4 regions of the Pseudoalteromonas sp. SG43-5 genome follow, and region 2 is predicted to be linked to each of the others. Evidence: predicted binding sites of a transcription regulator. Region 2 holds the regulator's gene; each other region holds the start of a gene.

Region 1 (4,217 bases), on a different contig from region 2:
GTTAAACCAACAATACCATTGAGCGGTGTACGTAGTTCATGGCTTAATGTGGCAATAAACTTACCTTTGTCTTTATAGGCCGTTTCGAGCGCTTGAGCGGCCTCCTTACGACTTGTGATATCACGACCAAAGCCCAGTAGACCAATGTAATCACCTTCATCATTTATAAAAGGTAATTTACGCAGCTCAAACCAACGCGTTTCGCCATTTACCTCATAACCCACATCAATGGTTAGTGCTTTATGGCTTTGCTCTACTTCTTTATCGGTTTTCAAAACTTCAGATAAAAACTGACTAGGGAATATTTGCTCAACCGTTTTGCCAATTAGTTCGCTACTTGATTTGCCCATTACTTCTTCAAACATTTTATTACAACCAGCAAACACGCCATTGTTATCGCGGTAATAAAATAAATCAGGAGATGAATCAACTATTGAGCGCTGCAGCATGCTTTGTTGAGCAAGTTCTTGTTGTGTTTTTTTACGCTCAGCAATTTCTCGTCGTAGTTCTTCAATAGCGCGGTGCTTGGCATGAAATGCCATTTTACGCTCATCAATTTCGATGTTTAGACGGTTAATGTTATCTTTTAGGGTTTGATTTAAAAGCTTTTCTTGCTTGGTGGCGCTATCTAAATAAGCATATGAGGCATCTAGTTGTCGAATTGAATTAAGCAACACACTTATTATTAAAGGAGACACTACAGCCGTAAAAAATACCACGGCTAAAATATCAACAAGGTGTAATTCGCCTATCGCCACATAATAAAACATGCTCGATAAAATAAGAGATACAGTTAAAAATAAAGTGTAACAAATAGCAGCGGTTTTAAATTCACCAAATCGCGTTATTGAGCTGGAAAGTACCCGAGCCCAAGGGCTCAAAGAATAATCGGTCATACGTAATTTTATCTCTTAGCTGTGTACTTAATATAAAGAAGGCAATGCGTATGTATAAACATACCATTTTCCCAGATTTTAGCATTTTTCTCCTACCACTACTCACGTTGTGCGATAAAAACAGAATTTTTCATGTTTGATTTAGCTCATCTATTAAACTCATCATTTCAGCAATAAATTATTTAGTGTAAAATGCCCCGCTTTATTATCCCCAAAATACGAGTAGCGCACATGCAAACCAATATGCCAGATATAGCAGACACTGCACCCGCTTTACAAACAGGTAAATTAGACTGGGTTGGCATGGGCGAAATAGAACTGCCATTTATTTTTGAATCCCGAGACTTATCTCCAGTTACAGTAAACGCCAAAGCGCGTGCATTTGTAAATTTACATAAAGAAGATGCCAAAGGCATTCATATGTCACGTCTATTTTTGGCACTTGATCTGCTTTCAACCGAGCAGCAAGTCAATCCGCAAACGATAGCGCAGGCACTCGATACCTTTATAACTAGCCACGAAGGGCTGAGCGATAAAGCACAAATTGAATTTAAATTTGAATTACCGCTACGCCGTAAGTCACTATTAAGTGGTAAAGCGGGCTGGAAAAGCTACCCAGTTGTACTTACCAGTACAATTGAAAATAACGTTATTAGCTACGAGCTAACCGTAGATGTTACTTATTCTTCAACGTGCCCATGCTCTGCTGCACTTGCGCGCCAGCTTATACAAAACGCGTTTAACGAAAAGTTTAACCAAGAAACGTTAAGCCAAAAAGATGTGCACGAATGGCTAGGCACTACACAAGGCATTGTAGCTACTCCCCACTCGCAGCGCTCTATTGCCAACGTAAAAGTAAAGCTTGATAGCAACATTCAAGAATTTGACGTAGTTACGCTAATTAACACTCTTGAAGCTGAGCTTAAAACACCAGTACAAGCGGCAGTAAAACGTGAAGATGAGCAAGAATTTGCCCGTTTGAATGGTCAAAACCTTATGTTTTGTGAAGATGCAGCGCGTAAAATTAAAGCATTGCTAGAGGCAAACAATTACAGTGATTATTGGCTGCAAATAAACCACTATGAATCACTGCATGCACACGATGCTGTAGCTATTGCAGTAAAAGGTATTAAAGGAGGCTACAAAGCTTAATCGCTGTGTAGCTATTGCTTGTAAACCAGTCGGTAATTATTTTATAACCCATATTTTTTAGGCACGTAAATTGCTTTGTTTGAGCAGTGTCAATTTGTTGTTATGGAGTTACCGTATGGAATTCGCTTTATTATTAATCCTAGTATTAGTTGTCGGGGCCTCTGTTGTTGCGTCAAAGTTTAATGACGATGGCGGAAACCCGTATCCTTTTACTCGCAAGCAAACTGTTTTTACGCAGGTTGAAGGCGCTTTTTTAAATCTTCTCGAGCGTGCTGTTGGCGATCAATATAAAATTGTTAGTCGCGTTAAGTTAATCGACGTTATTGACTGTAAGCAAGGCCTTTCAGTAAAGTCTAAACGTGCTGCTTTAGCTAAAGCTAAAAATAAGCAACTCGACTTTGTATTAATCGATAAAGAAAAACTAACAATCATTGCTGCTGTTGACCTAGTTAACAATGCCAACAAAGATGGCCACAAAGCTCAACGCGACTGGTTTGTAAACGGTGCACTAGAGTCTGCGGGCATTCCACATATTCGTATGAAAGTTAAATCGGGCTACCGCCCTTCTGAAGTACGCGATGCAATTATGTTTAAACTTGGTAAGCCTGCAGCAACACAAACTCAGCGCCCTGTTCGTAATCGCTCACATAAGCCAGCGGTACTTTCACCTTCTCAAGCTAAAGCGCAAACCACCGCGTTAGCTGAAATTTAAAAAACGAATTAAATACTCTCCTAAAAAGTATTTAAAGCGAGCTCATAAACAAGCTCGCTTTTTTGTTTTTTATTGTTAACTTCACGTATAATCAAGTGATTCAAACTCAGGAATTAAACTTTATGAATGTTGGTATTATTGGCGCAATGGAGCCAGAAGTTAAAATTTTACGTGAAGCTATGCAAAACCCACAAATTTTAACTAAAGCAGGTTTCACTTTTTATACTGGCGAGTTGGCTGGTAACACGGTGACACTTGTTCAATCTGGTATTGGTAAAGTCGCATCAACTATTGCAACTACCTTACTTATCGATAACTTCAAACCTGATTGCATAATTAACACAGGCTCAGCCGGTGGATTCGATCCTTCTCTTAGTGTTGGCGATGTCGTAATTTCGTCAGAAGTACGTCACCACGATGTAGACGTAACTGCTTTTGGCTACGAAATTGGCCAAGTACCACAAATGCCGGCAGGCTTTGCAGCACACCCTAAATTAGTTGAAGCAGCACAGCAAACTATCGAACAAATCAGTGATGTTAAAACACTCGTTGGCTTAATTTGTACTGGTGACACATTTATGTGTGACCCTATACGCATTGATAAAGCACGTAGTGATTTTCCTACAATGCTTGCTGTTGAAATGGAAGGCGCTTCAATTGCACAAACGTGTTTTACGCTAAACACACCATTTGTTGTAATTCGCTCAATGTCTGATATTGCTGGTAAAGAGTCACCACAATCATTTGAAGAATACCTAGAAACAGCATCAATCAACTCATCTAAAATGGTTGTTGCACTTTTAGAAAAGCTTACAGCAGTATCTCTGTAAATGCTTAGCAATATTGTTCAAAATCACTTGGACTTTATTGCCTTTATACTAGCGCTCCTTGCTGAGCGCTTTATTCCCCTTATTAGCTGGTATCATCCTAATACCGCGTTAAATGCTGTTTTTAGTGCTATTGGCAAACGTATATACAAAAGCAAAGAACCTAAAAGCTATCAATATTTGGCAGCTATACTCGCAAGCTCACTTATTTTAAGTGTTATTCTCATTATTATAGTGTTACTACTCGAGTTTGCTTTTTACCCTGAATTACTCGCAGGTCTTATTTTATATTTATGCCTAGAAAGTAAGAGCATTGATAAAAAAGCACTTCGCATTGCAAAGCTAACTAAACAAAATCAAAAATCCACAGCGCGCGAATTACTAAAGCCACTGCTTGCCCGTGAAGTTAATAGACTTTCATCTGCTGGTATTATCAAAGCATTAATTGAAAGCTTAATACTGCGCACCGCTCGATACTATTTCGTAGTCATATTTATATTTTTAGCATTTGGCCCTATAGCTGCCCTTGCCTATCGGTTACTTACCTTAATACAACAAGCCTGGCGTAGTGATATCCCCCCAAATAGTTACTTTTTAAAGCCGCTTAAAACACTCTTGTTTATTATTGAA
Region 2 (4,217 bases):
GAAGGTAGTAGGTTTACTGGAATATTATCTACGCAATAATAACCTAAATCTTCTACAACGCGCAAAGCAACCGACTTTCCAGAACCGGAACGGCCGCTTATGATAATTAACTCCATTTAACACCCTTTATAAAACTATGATTGATCGACAATAACTTGGTAAAGCTCAGTATCAGATTTTGCACTGCGTAACTGTTTACAAAAATCTTTGTTGTTTAGTTTATCAGCAATGGTTGCTAGAGTCTTTAAGTGCTGCTGGTTATCGCCATCTGGTACGATGAGTGCGACAAAAATATCAACAGGGCGATTATCGATTGCATCAAAGTTTATTGGAGTTTCGCTAACGAGCACTAAAGCCAAAGGCTCTTCTGCACCGCTCATTCTTCCATGAGGAATAGCAATGCCACGTCCTATACCTGTACTACCTAATTTCTCTCTGCTCATTAAAGCATTAAGAATATCTTGTTGCGGTAAATACGGAAGTTTGTCGTGAGCAAGTTCGCTAATGAACTCTAAAATTCTTTTTTTGCTATTAAAAAGGACCGCAGCTTTGCTGCAGTCCTGGCATATAAGTGAACTTAATTTCATCATATTAGTGTCGAGCAAGCTTCTCTTTGTGTTTGATTACTTGGCGATCGAGCTTGTCGATCAACGAGTCAATAGCGGCATACATATCTTGATGTTCTGTAGAGGCAAATAGCTCAGCACCGCTTACGTGTATTGTGGCTTCTGCTTTTTGATTTAATTTTTCTACATCGAGAATGACATGAACATTATTAATATGATCAGAGTGTCTTTCAAGCTTCGCAAATTTAGTATTAATATAGTCTCTTAGTGAATCGGTTAATTCTACGTGACGACCAGTTAAGTTTAGTTGCATAAGCATTACCCTCTTAGTTTAGCGTCTTAAATCAGACTTTTACGCTGATTTGACGGTGGAATAGCAAGAGATTCGCGGTATTTTGCGATTGTACGTCTCGCTACTTTAATTCCTTGCTCAGCCAATATATCCGCTATTTTGCTATCACTCAATGGTTTTGCTGAGTTTTCTGCTGCGATTAATTTTCGGATAAGCGCACGTATTGCTGTAGATGAACATTCACCACCGTTTTCAGTACTTACATGGCTTGAGAAAAAATATTTAAGCTCAAATATACCACGGGGTGTATGCATGTACTTTTGAGTAGTTACGCGAGAAATTGTCGATTCGTGCATTTCTACCATTTCAGCAACATCATTTAAAACCATTGGTTTCATGGCTTCAGGGCCATGTTCAAAAAAGCCTTGTTGTTGCTTAACAATACAATTAGTAACTTTTAATAGCGTGTCGTTTCTACTTTCTAAGCTTTTAATAAACCATTTAGCTTCTTGTAAATGTGAGCGAATAAACTGGCTGTCGCCACTTGATTTTACAGTGCGAGACATTGCTGCGTATTGGCTATTAACACGAATTTTAGGCATGCTATCTGGGTTTAATTCGACAACCCAGCGGCCTTTAATTTTTTTAACTGACACATCAGGAATAACATACTCAGATTCTTCCCTTACAATAGTATCTGCAGGTTTTGGGTTGAGAGTATGTATTAGTGTCATTACTTCTTTAAGCTCTTCTTCTTTGAGCTTAGTTTTTTTCATTAATGTACGATAGTCGCGAGCTGCTAATAGATCAATATGCTCGGTTAAAATCATTTTCGTTTCATTAATATAAGGTGTTTCTTTATCAAATTGATTAAGCTGAATACACAAACACTCTTGTAAACTACGTGCAGCAATACCAACAGGATCAAACAGTTGGATGCGTTTTAATACCGCTTCAATTTCATCAAGTTCGACTTCGTTATCATCTTCGTTTTCTTGATTAAAGCTTTCTAAAATCTCTTCGCAGCTTAGTGTTAAAATACCTGAATCATCGACAGCTTCTACAATAGCAATAGCAATAGCTTCGTCTGTAGGGCTAAATGGCGTTAGTTGTAATTGCCACATTAAATACTCATGGAGCGTTTCAGTAGAGGCGCCTTGGTATATTGATTCGTCTTCAGGCATTGGACCTGATGAGGCTGCAGGAGCGGCACTCATGTACTCATCCCAACTGACATCCATAGCCATGTCGTCACTTAGCGTGTCTTTTGCAAGTGCTTCACCAGTATCTTGTTCGTATTCGCTCGGAGCATCATCAGCAGATGCGCTAACAGTTATGTCATCGGTATCAGCTTTTTGCTCGTTTTTACCAGCAGCGTCTTCGGAATAGTCTGCCTCTTCAACCTCTAATAGTGGATTACTGTCGAGAGCTTCTTGTATTTCTTGCTGGAGATCCAATGTACTGAGTTGCAACAAACGAATAGCTTGTTGCAACTGTGGAGTCATTGTAAGTTGCTGGCCCATGCGCAGCTGTAGTGATTGCCTCATGTATCTCTAACAATCCTTTTATGTTGTTATAATTAATACTAGCAGATGCTTAAAGACATGGCGTAAATGTTACAGCCTAAATTGCTCGCCTAAGTAAACATCGCGTACTGTTTTATCATTTAATACGTGTTCTGGAGTACCTGATGCAATCAGCTCCCCATGAGAAACAATGTAGGCTTTTTCACAAACATCAAGGGTCTCTCTTACGTTATGGTCGGTAATTAATACACCAATCCCACGATTTTTAAGATGTTCTATTATTTTCTTTATATCTAATACCGAAATAGGGTCAACACCGGCAAACGGTTCATCCAGTAATATAAATTTAGGATCTGCTGCCAGCGCTCGTGCTATTTCTACACGACGACGTTCTCCCCCCGATAATGCCATACCTTGGCTATCACGAATGTGTTGTATGCTAAATTCATCTAATAAGTTATTGAGCGTGTCTTCTCTGGCTTGTTTATTTAGTTCTTTGCGCGTTTCTAAAATGGCCATTAAGTTTTGATAAACAGTCAGCTTTCTAAAAATCGATGACTCTTGTGGTAAGTAGCCTATGCCTAATCTAGCACGACTATGCATAGGTAAAAGAGTAATATCGTTATCATCAATAGATATTTTACCTTTGTCGCTAGGAACAAGCCCTACAATCATATAAAAAGTCGTTGTTTTACCAGCACCGTTAGGGCCAAGTAAGCCAACTATACTGCCAGCTTGTACTTCAAGGCCGACGTTTTTTACAACTTCACGACCTTTATAGCTTTTTGCTAATAGTTCTGCTTTTAATGTGCTCATGGTTGACCTTTATCGCCTTTTTTACTTTTTTTAGTTTCGATCGGTACTAAAATTGTGTGAACGCGGTCAGTTGAGTTTTCATCTTTTTCGGCACTGATGAGCTGCTGCTCTATGTCGTAGGTAATGCTTTTAGCATTTATTTTTTGTCCGGCTTGCGAAACTTGTGCATTACCAACAAGCGTTAAAAAACGCTTAGATACATCATAACGTACTTCGTCAGCACTGGCGCTCATAGTCGTGCCGTCTGATTGCTTTTCTTCAAAGTGCGCAGGGCTACCTGTGGCAATTAATAATTGTTTATTATCACCAAGTTCATCACGTTTGTGTACTTCTAGGCGATCGGCTGTAATGCGGCGATTACCGTGAATAATCTCAACGTTTTTCTCAAAAATACCCACATTAGCTTTCAATTGACCTTCTTGCTTGTCGGCACTTATTGAAATTTGATTGGCAGCAGGTTGCGTGTTTTGCTCTGCAGCACTACTATTAAACGCTAGTATAAGTGTAGGAATTATAAGTGATTTTAATATTTTATTGGTCATAATATATGGTTCGCGTATGGTTAATTAGTTTTATCACTTCGGTTTTCAAGTCGGCTTCTAGGCCTTTACCGGTGATTTTTAAATTGGGTCCAGTGATAATGACGGGTTGCTCCGAACGCATTGTTAATAACTTTATATCAACCTGAATATTATCAGCATTGATTTTGTCTATCATGGCGTTATCGGTTAAATTTTTGGCAACCACATTACCTTCTAAAATTAATTGTTTATCTTCATATAATGTTGCTTCGTCTGCATTTATTTGCCACGTTTGTTGCTCGTTATATAAAGTAAAAATGGGTTTTTCAAAAAACGTGAAACCTAATTGCTGGTATAGCTCCATTTTAGCCGCAGTGACTTTGTGGCTAATTTTACCTTGCTCATCATAGGCTGTCTGTTTGAGCTCAATAGCTATGTAATCAGGCTTAGCAACAACTTCAGGCTCAGCCTGAGGCACAATATTTGTTTGTGTAAA
Region 3 (4,217 bases), on a different contig from region 2:
TTAATCCAGGCGCTACTCGCACTTCTATGCGCGCTGCTGCATACCCAGGAGAAGATAGAGACGCGCTTGCTACACCAGAAGATTTAATGCCAACCTACTTATACTTGATGAGCGATGATTCTAGTAAAGTGAATGGCGAATCGTTAGATGCTCAAGTAAAAAAGTAATTTAGAGTTTAAAAAATTTATACAACACACATTAAAAAAGCCGCAATTAGCGGCTTTTTTAATGTGTGCAATAAATAACTAATTTATTATTTACGTTTGGTAGGCTTAACACGTTGATTGTGTTTTTTAACTGCTTTGCGGATCTGGTTGATTTTAGCGCGTTTATCTTTGCGTTTTTCAGGCATAACAGAAAGCTTAGTTTGTGTCTCGCGCCCTAATTTAACGGTTTTGCGTAAGTAGTTTACTGTTTCTAAATCATACTCCATCCAACCACCTTGTGGCACGCGCTTATCAAGCTCTAGTTTACCGTAACGAATACGAATAAGACGAGATACTTCAGCATCTTGAGACTGCCATAAACGACGTACTTCACGGTTACGTCCTTCATTTAACGTTACGTTAAACCAGCGGTTAACGCCTTCGCCACCCATAGGGGTTACAGTCGTGAATTTGGCTGGACCATCTTCAAGCTCAACACCACGTAGTAAGTTTTTAACCGTTTCATTGGTTACTTCACCAAATACACGCGCAGAGTATTCACGCTCTACTTCATAGCTCGGGTGCATCAAGCGGTTAGCTAATTCACCATCATTAGTAAAGAGCATCAAACCCGAAGTATTAACGTCTAATCGGCCAACCGCAATCCAACGCTCACCATCAATACGAGGAAGTCGGTCAAATACTGTACGACGCCCTTCTGGATCTTTACGTGTGCTTAACTCACCTTCGGGTTTGTTATACATAATCACACGACAGATTCTATCTGCTTTTTCTTCAATCTTTACAGTGTGCCCGTCAACACGAATCAAATCGGTTTCTTCAACACGGTCACCTAACTTTGCCACTTTACCGTTTACACTAACGCGGTTAGCATCAATGTATTTTTCCATTTCACGGCGTGAGCCTACGCCTGCACGGGCTAAGACTTTTTGTAACTTTTCACCTTGTATAATACTCATTCGGATGGTTCTCTCACAGAAGGATCGCTCAATAACTGGTTAATTTTACTTTGCTGCTCTGTTGGCAGCGCAGGTAAGTTTTCAAGTCCAGTTAACGAAAAATAATCTAAAAATTGTTTAGTAGTTGCATATAAAGCCGGCTTACCCGGCACCTCTTTATGCCCTACCACTTTAACCCACTCTCTTTCGAGCAGGGTTTTAATAATATTCGAACCCGTAGTAACACCCCTTACTTGCTCAATTTCACCGCGCGTAATGGGCTGCCTATATGCAATAAGTGATAATGTTTCCAGTAAAGCACGTGAGTATTTTGGTGCGCGTTCTTGCCACAAGTTATTTAACCAAGGGCTTAAACTACTACATGCCTGAAAACGATACCCACTACCAACTTCAACTAAGCGAATACCACGAGTTTGAAAATGTTCTTGTATTGTATCTATTGCGTCGTTTATTCGCGCCATAGAAATAGCTAAATCTATTAATACAGTATCTTTAAGGTGGCGTTTACTCACAGGCTTATCTGCAACAAAAATAGCTGCTTCAATGATCTCAACTAGTTGTTCATCACTAATTCGCCGACCCGCCATACACACCCTTAACAAATAAAAATACACAGCCATCTATTATGACAGAACAACGCCAAACTAGGAAAATATATCTACTAAATAACTAGATTTTAAACACAAAAAAGCCAGTGATTATCACTGGCTTCTAATTTACTCTTTAAAACAACAAATATTAGCTGTGTTTAATGGCTTCTAATGCATCATCTTCAGCTACTGCGTTACCGTATTTTTTAATGTAACCCATAAACTCGCTTTTACTGATGCGCTTATCTTGGTTTTTATCCATGTAACCAAAGTGATTTGAAATATCATCATCGTTACCTTCAACTACCGAAATATAGCCATTACTGTCGTTATCTAAGCTTGAAAAGCTGCTTTCAATTTTATCGAATTTAGCGATTTCAGCTTTAAATGCCGACTCACTTACTTCAGAATCAGTGGCTACTTTACCATTGTTTAACTTCATGTAAGTGTTGAATTCTTTGCGGCTAATTTCGTTATCCATATTGGTATCAATATTTGAAAAATGGCCCCAAATGCTATCGTCATCAGCTTCAACTTTTGAGATGTAGCCATCGCTGTCATTATCTAAACTTGCAAAGTCACTGTCTATTCTTTCAAGACCCTGATTAGATGAACAAGCCGCTAGGCTTAATGATGCTAAAATAGTGGCTGCTAATGTTAACTTTTTCATAAGACGTATCCTTCGTAATTAATTAAATGTCACTTTAACTAATACAAATCCAATGCCAATAATAGTTAACTTATAAGAATCAACAACTTAATCTTGATTGGTGCATTTATTGAACAGTTTCAATAAGTTAAGCTTGCAAGCTTTGCAAACAACCTTGTAATTTTTGCAAAAAAATACCCGGTAAAAAACCAGGTATCTCAATTTTAGTTATATAGTTCAGCTAATAATTAGATTGCTGCGTTTTGGTAGCGTTTAACAAACTCAGTAACGTTTTGACCATTACATTTTAATGAGTTTAAGTTACCAATTTTTTGACGAACAGGTGCTAAACCTTGTTTTAAAGCCGTCATACATAATTGAGTTTCTTGTTGAGCGTCTTTTGCAAATACTTCTACTTTCTCAACTGATACGTTGCTTAATGTCGTTTTTTTAGCAATATCGCGAATATCTTCACCATTACATAAAATGCTTTTAGAAAAACGAGATAAGTAAACACCGTGCTGAGCAGCTTCTTTACGAGCAACACTAAAGCCTTCGTTTGCGCTTAGTACACATAACTTAGACTCAATTTTATTATCTTGACTGAAGTAAGTATTGCTTTGTGCTGAAGCAGTTGCAGATGCTAATAAAGCAGTAGCTAAAAGTAGTTGTGTTTTCATGAGAGATCCTATTTGAACGAGCTAAACAAGTGAATTTCGCGCATTATATATTCAATAAAGTTAAGTTCAATTGAATTTTTTATTTATTTAAAAAATTAATACTGCATTTACAATGTTTAAACTTTACTCACCAATTGATCAACATTTGTGCAGCTATTTTCTCATTTCAGTCATGTTATGTACGCGTATTTACTGATACAATTTAATTCATTAAATAGATCCAATTTTAAGGTAAATTTTATGAAAGTGATTTCTTTCAATATCAATGGTCTGCGTGCTCGTCTCCACCAATTACAAGCAATTATCGACAAACATCAACCAGACGTTATTGGCTTGCAAGAGATTAAAGTTCATGACGAAGCATTCCCACTAGAAGATGTACAAAAAATGGGATATCACGTCTACTTTCATGGCCAAAAAGCCCATTATGGCGTAGCTATGTTATGCAAAAAAGAGCCTAAATCGGTCTTAAAAGGCTTTGCTACCGATACAGAGGAATCGCAAAAACGCATGATAAGCGTCACTGTTGAACAAGATAACGGTCGCGACCTTACAGTCATGAATGGCTATTTCCCACAAGGTGATAATATTAATCACGAAACTAAATTCCCTTATAAACGACAATTTTATAAAGATTTAATGACACACCTTGAAACCAACCACACCCCCGATCAAGACGTCATTGTTATGGGCGATATCAACATATCACCCACCGATTTAGATATTGGTATTGGCGAAGTTAATGCAAAGCGTTGGTTAAAAACGGGTAAATGTTCTTTCCAACCGGTAGAGCGTGAATGGCTTGCAACATTACTTAATTGGGGCTTTAAAGACACCTTTAGAGAACAAAACCCAGTAACAGACGATCAATATTCGTGGTTTGACTATCGCTCTAAAGGGTTTGTAGATAACCGAGGGCTTCGAATAGATGTAGTACTTGCAACTAATGAGCTTGCAGCACGCTGTATAGATACTGGTATTGACTACGAACTGCGCGGTATTGAAAAACCCTCAGATCATGCCCCTATATGGTCAACATTTAAGTAATTACTATGCTCAGCATAACAATACAAGGGCTACTTTGGGCCCTTGTAATTATTATTGCCCTACTAAGCTTTGATAAAAAAACATATAAAACATTGCTTAATACGCCAGCCCGTCAAACTGGAGTT
Region 4 (4,217 bases), on a different contig from region 2:
TCTCGTAGAGCTAAGTTGTCGCCAAAGGGGCCGTCTACAGTGGCATTTTTAACCGAAAGACCTTGAGATTTAATAACTTGGCCTGCCACCTCAATACGCTCAATTGCGCCTTCTTTGGCTGCAAAAGCATTAAGTGGTGTATTTAATATGGTGGCTAGGGAAAGTGCTAAATATGCGTGTTTCAAACGTTTTCTCTCTACGGTTAAAATGTTGTTGGCGATAAAGACCGAAAGGATTAAAAATAACTTTCAGTAAAATTTTGATTCTTTTTGTTTTTTAGAACATAACAAAACAGATGCATTATAAAGATGGTAATTAAGTAGTATTGTTTTATTAGTTGATAAAATATTAATACAGCGATTGTACTAGAGTGAATGTAAATATATGCTTTTAATAGAATTTTTAATTATAGACTACTTTTAACCTGCTAACATTTTAAAAGAGTTAACTTTTATGCAGCATTTTTTAAATTACTTAAATAAGCTTCACTTTTAGTACTGCATGGCTTAACTAATGAATTTAATTAAAAATTTTTGAAATAAAAAATAACTTATACGGTCTAGGTTACTTCTACGTTTATTAATATTCATTTAAGGAAATTTTATGACAGGTTCAATGAATTCTGATGTGCAAAACCGTTTGCAGTGGTCACTTTTATCTTTGCGTTTAGGCGTGTTTATTGTAATGGTTATGTGGACATTCGATAAGTTTGTTAATCCTGGGCATAGCGCACGTATTTTTGAACATTTTTACGGTATTAGTGGCTCTACAGATATAGTGGCTTACATTATTGGTGCGGTGCAGTTAGTGCTTGTTTTAGCATTTTTAGCGGGTATTAAAAAACGCATTACTTATGGTGTGATTTTTGTGATGCATGGTTTGTCTACGCTTTCATCTTATAACCAATACATTGATGGCTTCAACAACTTATTATTCTTCACTGCATGGCCAATGTGGGCTGCGTGTTTTGCACTTTACTTATTACGCGACCAAGACGTGAAATTTACTGTAAAGTAATAAAGTATATGCAAAAAAATTGGTTATAAGCCATAAGGCTTATAACCAATAAGTACACAGGGAGTGTGTGGAAGTCGGTTTGCGTGTTTACAACTAATGCATTGCGTCGTTGTATTGCTCAGCAAGGCTCTCTTTTTGCCCTTCGGTAAGTGCTTTACCCGCTAATTGAAACACTTCGTGTTCTTCTTCACTTAAATGATGATGTACCAAATGGTGTAGCTTTTTAGCTGCAACTAACCATGCAGACGAGCTCATTTCGGTATCTTCAAGTTGTTCAATTAATTCATCAATTTCGTGATGTTCAGCTACGCTGTGGCGCGCTTTTTCATGAGTTAAGTCATCAAACATAAGTGGGTTATAAAAGTAACGTTCTTCAAATTTTGCGTGATTTTCTAATTCTGTTTTTAGCTCATCCATTAGCGTGTGGCGCTGCTCTGTGTCGCCGTGTGTTTGAATAAGCGCATCTACCAATTCTCGTTGTTTGTCATGGTCATGACGTAGTGCTTCAAAAATATTCATAACTAGTCCTTTTACAATTTATTTGCTTATATCATTAACTAGCAAACTAAATGCCAAATATTAAGTTATTGTATTTTAATAAATTTAATTTAATTTATTATTCTTTGGCTGCGATCACTGTAAATTTTACAGTGATATGAATGCAATAATTTCAGGCTTTCGCGCAGTTCAATTATAAAAGTGAGTATAAATTCCTACAGAACCTTACAAATATTTACTGGTTGTTTATTTTATTGCAGTGATAAAGTGTCAGTGTTATTTGGGTACAACCTATATATTACTCTCACACATAAATGCAGGTAGCACGTTAACTTAATAGGATAGTTTAAGGATGAACATAAAAAGCCCCGTCGCCGCATTATTGCTGTGCGCTTTACTGAGTGCATGTAGTACAGCCCCGCGTTCTGACCCTAACTTATGCATTGAAGAGGCTGAAATGGCTGATCGAAATGGCGCTCAAACAAGCTCACAGGTTTACAATCAATGCATTAGCGCACAAATTAAAAAGGATGAAAAAAATAACACTTTTTTTGATGCCATCGGTACGTTCTTTTTTGAATTTTTTGTAATGGTGGTAGAAAAGTAAATAAGTTGCGTAAAAATAGGATTAGTTATGAAGCAATTATTGATAGCAATTCCACTTTTTTTATTACTAAGAGCTTGTGCGGCGCAGCCTTACGCAGGCTCGGCAAAATGTATGGAACAAGCAGATATTGCATACGAAACCGATACACGTAAAAATGAGACACTAGATAATGAATGCAAAGCTGCAAAAGTAAATACGCCTAATAAAGAGCTTGAGAATCATGGCTTGGTTGATAGAAGCCTTTTACAGCTAATCGTTAGCTTTTTAAATGGCGTATTTTAATAGTAAAAATATAATTAAATAAGGTATGTATGAGGGAAGAACTAAGAGCAAAAATAATTACCGTATGCGATAAAAAAATAGCAGTTAAAGGCGAAAATGTAGGGCTTTCTTTTTATGCATTTTTTGCCAATAAAAACGACGATCCAGAGCTACTTATGGAAGCTGCTACTTGGTGGATACACACCCATAAATTAGATCATTTTGTAAAAGCACATAAAATTAAACAAATGGTTTTAGACGAACTTTAGTCAAGTAAGTGAGCCAATACTTTTAGCTGTGTTTATTTAATCAACTACGATTTGGTTTCTTCCGTTTTCTTTTGCTTTATAAAGTAATTTATCTGCATGCTTAATAAGAATATCGAGTGTGCTTTTTAAAGGGCTACTTACAGAGGCTCCTGCACTAAAAGTGATTTTTGTATCTGTAGGAAAGTCTTCTATATTACTGTAATGCTCGGCGAAGCTAATGGCGAGTCGGTTAAATATATCGCGAATTATTTGTTCGTCAACCGAATTTAGTGCAAACAACCATTCTTCGCCGCCGTAGCGGCCAAACTGATGATCACCACTTAGTGTTTCTTTTGCAGCCTTTGCAAAGGAAATAAGAACTAAATCTCCAACATCGTGACCAAATTGGTCGTTAATTTTTTTAAAGTAGTCTAAGTCAACAATTGCTATCGTCATTTTACCTTCACTGAGCTTTGCTTCTGCGGCGCGCATTATTCCTCTGCGATTAGGGCTATTTGTTAGATAATCTGTTAATGAAATATCGTGATATTTTTGACGTTGTCGAGCTTGCCGATAAAATAAAAATAATGAAGCAATCACTAAAATAAACGCTATAGCAGCGCTAAGTCGCCAAATTATTTTTTGTTGGTACTCTTCTTTAGCTTGTAGTTCACTAATGTCTTTTGCGTACTCTAGTTGCTGTATTTTTTCTTCTTTTTCTTTTACTTCAAACTGTACCTGTAGTGTTTTTATATTACTTTCACTGGTAGCTTCGTAGTGTTTTTTTGTATAAAGAAGCTTTTGTTCAATTGCTTCAAAAGCCTCGTCAGTGTAGTTGAGGCGTCGCTTTAGCTCATAGCGTTTACTTAAAAAATCGGCTTTATAAATACTGCGGCTGAATTTATCTAAGTTTAAAAATACCTCATCGTTTGCTTCATTTGCTTGATCAAGTAAATCTAGTTTTATATATATGTCAGCTAACAAAATGAGCGATGCGAGTTGCATGTCGTGTACACCTGCAGAACGAGCAAGCTCAATGTTCTCTTTAGTTAAAGTTAAAGCTTTATCGTAGTTTGCTTGTAAGTACTCAATGCTAGCAATTGAGTATTGGGCAAAGGTTAAGCCTTTTTGCATATTAGCTTTTTTAAAATAGAGCAATGCTTTGTCTAGGTATATTAAGGCATCTTTAGGTTTTTTTATCTCGAGCAATATATTGCCTAAACTCCAATATGCTTTTGCAGTAAAAAGCCCATCTTGTGTTTGCTCATATGCTGCAACCGCTTTTTTTGCATAATATATGGCTTTGTCTTTTTCGTTTAGATAATTATATGCATCGGCTATTTTTCTAAAAAAGTATCCCTGAGATGCTGAGTCGCCATCTTTTAATGATAATTCTAGCCCTTCTAGTGCAACATTTAGGGTCTTTTTCAATGCATCAGTATCGGTGTAATAGTAAGCAAGTGCTCGTAAAATAATAATTTTTTCTTTAGATGAATGCTGTTGCAAGCTCTCTTCTAATTTTGTGGCTAGCGTGTGTGCTGGAGCTGGGTTTGCATCCCTCGCTAGAGACTTGAGTTGTGATTCGA

The links. The regulator sigma-54, encoded in region 2, starts transcription at its own class of promoters, with help from an activator protein. The targets are predictions, from matches to a motif close to GTTGGCACGNNNNTNGNNT.
Region 1: a site for sigma-54 is predicted at 2,106-2,124, ahead of H5161_RS00690 (DUF2726 domain-containing protein). Genes of this name have one in related genera too.
Region 3: a site for sigma-54 is predicted at 2,428-2,446, ahead of H5161_RS06590 (EF-hand domain-containing protein). Genes of this name have one in related genera too.
Region 4: a site for sigma-54 is predicted at 1,576-1,594, ahead of H5161_RS04990 (hemerythrin domain-containing protein). Genes of this name have one in related genera too.

The regions. Positions count from the first base shown of each region.
Region 1 is NZ_JACJFA010000001.1:156,848-161,064, forward strand. Features, by position in the region: gene arcB (aerobic respiration two-component sensor histidine kinase ArcB) at 1-896, opposite strand, end outside; gene folE2 (GTP cyclohydrolase FolE2) at 1,128-2,048, shown strand; gene H5161_RS00690 (DUF2726 domain-containing protein) at 2,164-2,760, shown strand; gene mtnN (5'-methylthioadenosine/S-adenosylhomocysteine nucleosidase) at 2,883-3,590, shown strand; gene H5161_RS00700 (regulatory signaling modulator protein AmpE) at 3,591-4,217, shown strand, end outside.
Region 2 is NZ_JACJFA010000014.1:13,485-17,701, forward strand. Features, by position in the region: gene rapZ (RNase adapter RapZ) at 1-116, opposite strand, end outside; gene ptsN (PTS IIA-like nitrogen regulatory protein PtsN) at 135-587, opposite strand; gene hpf (ribosome hibernation promoting factor) at 592-879, opposite strand; gene H5161_RS14160 (RNA polymerase factor sigma-54) at 906-2,405, opposite strand; gene lptB (LPS export ABC transporter ATP-binding protein) at 2,475-3,200, opposite strand; gene lptA (lipopolysaccharide transport periplasmic protein LptA) at 3,197-3,742, opposite strand; gene lptC (LPS export ABC transporter periplasmic protein LptC) at 3,732-4,217, opposite strand, start outside.
Region 3 is NZ_JACJFA010000004.1:236,143-240,359, reverse strand. Features, by position in the region: gene H5161_RS06605 (YciK family oxidoreductase) at 1-167, shown strand, start outside; gene rluB (23S rRNA pseudouridine(2605) synthase RluB) at 254-1,126, opposite strand; gene scpB (SMC-Scp complex subunit ScpB) at 1,123-1,713, opposite strand; gene H5161_RS06590 (EF-hand domain-containing protein) at 1,865-2,386, opposite strand; gene H5161_RS06585 (exonuclease III) at 2,614-3,045, opposite strand; gene xthA (exodeoxyribonuclease III) at 3,286-4,092, shown strand; gene H5161_RS06575 (energy-coupling factor ABC transporter permease) at 4,098-4,217, shown strand, end outside.
Region 4 is NZ_JACJFA010000003.1:197,500-201,716, reverse strand. Features, by position in the region: gene H5161_RS05000 (TonB-dependent siderophore receptor) at 1-185, opposite strand, end outside; gene H5161_RS04995 (hypothetical protein) at 604-1,017, shown strand; gene H5161_RS04990 (hemerythrin domain-containing protein) at 1,111-1,536, opposite strand; gene H5161_RS04985 (hypothetical protein) at 1,868-2,122, shown strand; gene H5161_RS04980 (hypothetical protein) at 2,150-2,404, shown strand; gene H5161_RS04975 (DUF6500 family protein) at 2,434-2,652, shown strand; gene H5161_RS04970 (GGDEF domain-containing protein) at 2,689-4,217, opposite strand, start outside.